Linked DNA regions of Teredinibacter purpureus. The protein of the gene in region 1 binds, or shares a complex with, the protein of each later gene. Links are inferred from orthologs where the notes say so. Each region holds a gene or a part of one and is shown in the gene's direction. Other genes may lie near its edges.

What was found.
Region 2: the proteins of uvrA (region 1) and mfd are in contact, whole or in part, in a crystal structure (PDB 4DFC), measured with the Escherichia coli proteins. The link is inferred for Teredinibacter purpureus from one-to-one orthologs.

Annotation. Positions count from the first base shown.
Region 1 is NZ_CP060092.1:4,388,456-4,392,028, forward strand. The notes cover bases 120-3,511. They hold uvrA (excinuclease ABC subunit UvrA), read left to right. Parts: upstream 120-485; coding sequence 486-3,311; downstream 3,312-3,511. Other genes in these bases: H5647_RS19535 (LuxR C-terminal-related transcriptional regulator), read left to right, coding at 120-304; H5647_RS19545 (glycogen synthase), read right to left, coding at 3,319-3,511. Also shown: more of H5647_RS19535, read left to right, coding at 1-119; more of H5647_RS19545, read right to left, coding at 3,512-3,573. UniProt on the Escherichia coli protein: The UvrABC repair system catalyzes the recognition and processing of DNA lesions. UvrA is an ATPase and a DNA-binding protein. A damage recognition complex composed of 2 UvrA and 2 UvrB subunits scans DNA for abnormalities.
Region 2 is NZ_CP060092.1:3,596,627-3,600,843, forward strand. Bases 77-4,112 are described here. They hold mfd (transcription-repair coupling factor), read left to right. Parts: upstream 77-435; coding sequence 436-3,912; downstream 3,913-4,112. Other genes in these bases: H5647_RS15805 (CsiV family protein), read left to right, coding at 3,912-4,112. Also shown: more of H5647_RS15805, read left to right, coding at 4,113-4,217. UniProt on the Escherichia coli protein: Couples transcription and DNA repair by recognizing RNA polymerase (RNAP) stalled at DNA lesions. Mediates ATP-dependent release of RNAP and its truncated transcript from the DNA, and recruitment of nucleotide excision repair machinery to the damaged site.

The DNA of each region.
Region 1 (3,573 bases):
CGGATTAAAATGTCTGCTAGAAGGCGACTTCTGGGTGCCCCGCCGACTACTTCATACATTTTTGGACAAAAACAGAAAAGCACCTTCGAACATTAAACGACCGAATGTAAAACTAACAAAGCGCGAAAAACAAATTCTGAAATTAATCAAAGAAGGCGCCACAAACGCTGATATTTCCGAATCATTGTCCGTTAGTGAGCATACAGTCAAAAGCCACCTTTATAACGTATACAAAAAGATTGGCGTGCGTAACCGTCTCGAGGCCAGTAACTGGGTACGCGATATGGACGATCTAGATAACTAAAACGCTAAGACATACCTCACACCAAAACCCGGATTGTTCCGGGTTTTTTATTGCCCCCAATCCCATAAAGTTAATGTAAAAGTCTAAACTTTCATCGAATGAAACGCGTATAATTTCCGGTTGGCTAATCTCGCTTCGCGATTTGCCCCGTAACCCCCATTTTTTAACCGGACAATAATCTGTGGATACCATCGTAGTACGTGGCGCGCGCACCCATAACCTGAAAAATGTTGATCTCGACCTCCCCCGCGATAAGCTTATCGTTATCACTGGCCTGTCTGGGTCAGGGAAGTCTTCTCTGGCATTTGACACGCTTTATGCCGAAGGGCAACGGCGTTATGTTGAATCCCTATCAACCTATGCCCGCCAGTTCCTATCCATGATGGAAAAGCCAGACGTCGATCATATTGAAGGGTTAAGCCCAGCCATTTCCATCGAACAGAAATCCACCTCCCACAACCCTAGATCCACGGTTGGCACTATCACCGAGATCTACGATTATTTGAGGCTTCTTTACGCACGCGTAGGCGAACCTCGCTGCCCTGAGCACGACGAACCCCTCGCCGCTCAAACGGTCTCGGAAATGGTGGACCAAGTCCTCACGCAACCTGAGGGCAGTAAAACGATGCTGCTCGCGCCAATTATTCGCGACAGAAAAGGCGAGCACTTACACATATTTGACAGCCTACGCCGCGACGGTTTTATTCGAGCGCGCATCGATGGGCTTGTGGTTGATCTAGACGATACCCCTACCCTCGATAAACGGAAAAAACACACCGTAGAAGCCGTGGTCGATCGTTTTAAAATTCGCAGCGACATAGCGATTCGAATAGCCGAGTCATTTGAAACTGCAATTAATCTGGCCGACGGCATTGCCATCGTTGCCGATATGGACGGCAAAAAACCAGACCAGGTTTTTTCCGCGAAGCATTCGTGCCCTGTTTGTGATTACTCACTGGCAGAGCTAGAGCCTCGCCTTTTCTCCTTTAATAGCCCTGCCGGCGCATGTTCGGGATGTGACGGCCTTGGCGTAAAACAGTTTTTCTCAGAAGATAAATTGATTCAATTTCCTGAATCGTCATTATCTGAAGGCGCTATAAGAGGTTGGGACAAACGCAACCTCTATTATTTTCATATGCTGAAATCTCTCGCAGAACATTTCGGTTTCGATACAGACAAGCAGTGGAAACGCCTTGCAAAAAAACACCGTGAAGTCATTTTATACGGATCCAAAGGTGAGGAAATTGATTTTAGTTACGTCAACGACCGAGGTGACACCTATAATCGCAAGCACGCCTTTGAAGGCGTAGTGCCTAACCTCGAACGACGCTACCGCGATACAGAATCAAATTCTGTTCGCGAAGAACTCTCCAAATTTTTATCCATTATGAAATGCCCAGACTGCGATGGAGCCAGGTTAAACAAAGAGGCCCGTCACGTATTTATCGACAAAAAGACACTACCCGAGATTACCGAATTCCCGGTCGGCGAAGCCTATGATTATTTTAAGAAATTAAAATTTACCGGCGCCAAGCACAAGATAGCCGACAAAATATTAAAAGAGCTACGTGACCGATTTCGTTTTTTAGTCGACGTTGGCCTCAACTATTTAACGCTCAACCGCAGCGCAGAAACGCTCTCCGGCGGTGAAGCACAACGTATTCGATTAGCCAGCCAAATTGGTGCCGGGCTTGTTGGTGTGATGTATATCCTAGACGAGCCTTCTATAGGCTTACATCAACGTGACAATGACCGGCTACTGGGCACCCTTACCCACCTGCGAGACTTAGGCAATACCGTAATCGTTGTGGAGCACGACGAAGACGCTATTCGCGCAGCCGATTACGTTGTCGATATTGGCCCCGGTGCGGGCGTGCACGGTGGCGAAGTGATTGCTGCAGGAACCTACAAACAGGTTCTTAAGGCAAAAAACTCTATCACGGCCGACTACTTAACTGGCCGCAAAAAAATTGAAGTCCCGTCTTTGCGGCATAAGCCGAAAGACGATAGCCATCTAATATTGCATAAAGCCCGAGGCAACAACTTACGAGATGTCACACTCACTATCCCCCTTGGGATTATGACCTGCGTAACAGGCGTTTCGGGTTCAGGAAAATCAACCCTTATTAATGGCACGCTTTACCCTCTCGCCGCCACGGCATTAAACGGTGCAACAACCTTAACTCCCGCAAAGCACGATTCAGTAGAAGGCCTAGAGCTGCTCGACAAATGCGTGGATATAGATCAAAGCCCTATTGGCCGTACGCCTCGCTCAAACCCTGCTACTTACACCGGGATCTTTACACCCATCCGCGATATATTTTCTGGTACACAAGAAGCGCGCTCACGAGGGTACAAACCTGGCCGCTTCAGTTTTAATGTAAAAGGTGGCCGCTGTGAAGCCTGCCAGGGCGATGGCGTTGTAAAAGTCGAAATGCACTTTTTACCCGACGTGTACGTCCCTTGTGACGTCTGTAAGGGCAAACGTTACAACCGAGAAACTCTCGAAATAAAATACAAGGGTAAAAACATTCACGAATGTTTAGACATGACCGTTGAGGACGCACGTGAATTCTTTGACGCAATACCCGCAATCGCAAAGAAACTACAAACACTCATGGACGTAGGCCTTGCATACATTCGCCTAGGCCAAGCCGCTACCACGCTATCCGGCGGCGAAGCGCAAAGAGTAAAACTTAGTCGCGAGCTTTCTAAACGTGACACTGGTAAAACACTTTACATTCTCGACGAACCCACTACGGGGTTGCACTTTCACGACATTCAACAATTACTTAATGTATTACATCGATTGCGCGACCACGGCAATACAATCGTTGTTATTGAGCACAACCTTGATGTTATTAAAACAGCTGACTGGGTTATCGATTTAGGCCCAGAGGGAGGAAGCGGCGGCGGTCAAATTATCGCAGAAGGAACGCCGGAAACCGTTTCGCGCGTGAAGAAATCCTATACCGGCGCCTACCTAAAAGACATGTTAGTAAAATAATAAAACGTTACTGCGTATAAAGCTCCTGCATATAAGACTGTGCGCTTTGCTGCCAAGTAAAGCGCACATCACCCGCAGCACGCATCATTTTTTTCCACGCTTCAGGCTCTTCATCAAATAGCGTTCGTACACGTTTAAATTCCCCCGCCATCGATTCGGCTTGCTCAACCGCAGAACCGCCGCTAAAACAGAACCCTGTCTTATTGTGTTCTACAGTATCTTTTAAACCACCTACGCTATTCACAAGGCACGGCTGACCAGC
Region 2 (4,217 bases), 790 kb from region 1 along the record:
GGCAAAGTGCCCTTGCTCTTGCCAGCAGTATAAATTTGATTACTTACATGCCAACTACCGTCAAAACCACTAGATAACGTGTGTAATGAAGCGCGAACCTATTCGCAATGACATTCCAATTTAGAATAGATCAAATTGGCGGACTTTTTAGTCATGGGCGGCCTCATTGCTCAAATAAGCATCAGCGCCGTAGCACCCCATAAAAAATCGCGCCAATTATATGTTTGGGCGCCCTCTATGACCAGCTAAACCCTGAAAAAAACCCAATTAACGTATTGTTTTATCGGGAATATTTTGCGTTTGAGCAAAACAATGGGAGACAGTGGCTACGCAATCACCCTTCGTCGAAAAATTAATCATCAACTATTTGCACCTAAGCCCGTGCTTTCATTAAAATCCCGCTCCTAACTCCCTCTTTCTGAGTAACAGGCTGTAATGACCCTATCAAACCCGCTCTCTCCAATTGTGCCCTCTAAAGCCGCCGACAAACGCGCCTGGGGGAACCTATGCGGCACTAGCGGCAGCGCTTTCGCCATGGTGCAAGCGCTTATAGATACCCAGAAAAACATGCTGGTTATTGCACCCGATATGGGGACAGCCGAAATATACAGGCGTGATATCGCGCAATTTCTAAAGGGCCGCGATGAACAATGTCGCGTTATGCTCTTCAACGACTGGGAAACACTCCCTTACGATAGCTTTTCACCTCACCAAGATATCATTTCCGAGCGCATGCGGTGCCTCTATCATATGCACGCACATGAACGTTGCGTCATTGTCGTTGCTGCTACAACGCTCATGCAGCGACTCCCCCCCGCCGATTTCATACTAACCAAAACACTGATTCTGAAAGTAGACGACACCCTAGACCGTGAAGCCTTTCGAGATCAGCTGGTCAATGCTGGCTACACACACGTCGACATGGTGTACCAACATGGTGAGTTTGCGGTGCGGGGCGCGCTAATAGACGTGTACCCCATGGGGAGTCGCGCCTGCTACCGCATAGAGCTGTTTGATAACGCTGTCGACTCTCTTCGCGAATTTGACCCTGAAACACAGCGCACCATCCAAAAAGTCGATCAAATTGAGCTCTTACCCGGCAAAGAGCTCCCGTTAGACAAAGCCGGTATCAATGGCTTCAAACGGCGTTGGCACGAAACCTTCGATGTCGACCATCAATCCTGCCCTGTTTATCAAGATGTTGCCGATGGCCTTTCCCCTGCAGGGATTGAGTATTATCTACCGCTATTTTTTGAAACAACATCGTCACTGTTTGACTACCTGCCCGACGCACGAGAAGACACCCTCATATTTGTGCACGAAGGCGTAAACGCCGCTATTGAGCACCACTGGAGAGACATTGAGCAACGTTACGCAAGCAGAACCGGCGACATCGAACGCCCCATCCTTCCTGCACACCTAGCGTTTCATCCGGTAGCCGACCTACACGCGTCGCTAAAGCAGTTTCCCCGCATTGTTTTACACACACAGAAAATAGCCGAGTCTACTGGTAATTCGAACTACAATTTTTCGCCCACACCCGCACTGGGAATTGACAATCGAGCGCAAAACCCCCTTCACTTACTCGAGAATTTTTTACTCGAGACTGAAAAGAGAGTTCTCTTTTGTGCCGAAACGTCTGGACGCAAAGAAATACTAAAAGAGCAATTACAAAAAATAGCCGTTTCGCCTGACGAGCCCGACGGCATTGCCGGCTTTTTAACCGGTAATAGCAGTATTGCGATTACCGTCGCTGATATCGATACCACCGTTAATATCAATGACCCCGCAATGATATTCATAGCGGAACAACAACTCTTCGGCAATCGTGTTTCACAAAAACGACGACGAACAAAGGCCACAGACGATGCCGACAACATTGTCAAAAACCTCACTGAACTTAAACTCAACGCACCCGTAGTGCATATAGAACATGGCGTTGGACGATACAAAGGGCTGCAAACCATCGAACACGATGGGCAGGCCGAAGAATTCTTGGTGCTCACCTATGCCAACGAAACCAAGCTATATGTACCGGTTGCCAACCTCCATCTTATTAGCCGTTATAGTGGCGCAGAAGAAAGCCACGCCCCTTTGCACAAACTTGGCAGTGAAACCTGGCAAAAAGCAAAACGCAAAGCCGCAGAGCAGGTGCGAGATGTTGCCGCAGAACTTCTTGATATTTACGCAAAACGCAAAGCCCGCCAAGGGTTTGCATACACCAACCCAAAAGACGCTTATCTACAATTCAGCACAGGCTTTCCGTTTGAAGAAACGCCAGACCAAGTAGCGGCCATTGCTGCTGTGCGCGACGATATGCTCTCGTCCCAACCAATGGACCGCCTTGTATGTGGTGACGTCGGTTTCGGCAAAACAGAAGTTGCTATGCGCGCAGCCTTTATCGCTGCACAAAACAGTAAGCAAGTGGCCGTACTGGTACCCACTACACTGCTCGCACAACAACATTACGAAAACTTCAAAGACCGTTTTGCCGATTGGCCGGTTAATATCGAAGTCATATCTCGCTTTAGAAGCACCAAAGAGCTTGAGGTCGTTCAGAAACAGCTGGAAACCGGCCAAGTCGATATCGTTATTGGCACCCACAAACTTATTCAGGGGAACCTTAAATACGCCAATCTAGGCCTATTGATTATTGATGAAGAACATCGCTTCGGAGTTCGTCAAAAAGAAGCTTTAAAAGCGCTGCGAACAGAAGTCGACATCCTCACTCTTACCGCAACACCTATCCCTCGCACACTCAATATGGCGATGTCGGGAATTCGAGACCTCTCAATTATTGCTACACCTCCAGCAAAACGACTGTCGGTAAAAACCTTTATTCGCGAATCCGACGAGAACTTAGTAAAAGAGGCGGTTCTGCGTGAAATACTACGTGGCGGCCAAGTGTACTTCCTCCACAATGAAGTTAAATCCATAGAAAAACGTGCTGCTGAAGTTCAAGCGCTCATTCCAGAGGCACGAATAGGTATTGGTCACGGCCAGATGAGAGAAAGAGAACTTGAGGGAGTAATGTCGGACTTCTACCACAAGCGCTTCAACGTTCTTATTTGTACCACAATCATCGAAACCGGTATTGATGTACCCACGGCCAACACCATTATTATCGAGCGAGCCGACAAATTTGGCCTCGCCCAACTCCATCAACTTCGAGGGCGAGTGGGCCGCTCACACCACCAAGCCTACGCCTACCTTTTAACGCCCCACAAAAAGGCCATGACCGCAGACGCCCATAAACGACTTGAAGCAATTGCCGAAGCCCAAGATCTAGGTGCTGGCTTTATGCTCGCTTCCCACGACCTTGAAATACGTGGCGCCGGCGAACTTCTAGGTGACGACCAGAGCGGGCAAATGCAAGCTATCGGCTTTTCACTTTATATGGACATGCTCGACAGAGCTGTAGCAGCCATCCAAGAAGGCAAAGAGATTGATCTAGAGCAGCCTGAAGACAGCAATATCGAGATTAATTTGCGTATACCAGCCCTGATTCCCGACGACTACTTGCCCGATGTGCACACCCGCCTAACACTTTACAAACGTGTAGCGCTTGTGAAAAACGAGCAAGATTTGAATGAATTACAGATTGAGATGATCGATCGATTCGGGCTACTACCCGACGCCGTTAAAAATCTTATGCGGCAAACCCGTGTTCGATTCGAAGCAGAAAGCCTAGGCATTACCAAAGTTGAAGCGAGCAAAACCGGCGGCAGAGTGGAATTTGCGAGCAAAACGAGCGTAGATCCCCTCACAATTGTTAAACTCGTACAAAAACAACCCCAACACTACCGACTTGAAGGGGCAAACCATTTAAAATTCAGTTTCGATATGGAAAATGCCGATCAACGCTTGAAGCAAGTCAGCCAAGTACTGCAACTACTCAAACAGGCCAGCTAATGATTCTTACCTCTAAAACAGCGCAACCGCTTTTCCACCCATTTTATTGTGGGCGCATTTTTCGGTCTTTACTTTTGTGTGCAGCCACTCAATTTTCGCCCCATGCCACAGCGCAAACCCCTTCAGCGCAAGACAATAGCGTTATCAACAATTACGAAAACTGGTACCAAATTGAATTAGTCATTTTCAAACGCGCTGAGCAGAATACCGCCGACAAAGAAATATGGCCCAAAAATATTGCCTTAGGCTACCCAGCCAACCTACAACACCTCATCGACCCTACAATAGCGCTACTCGACCTAGAT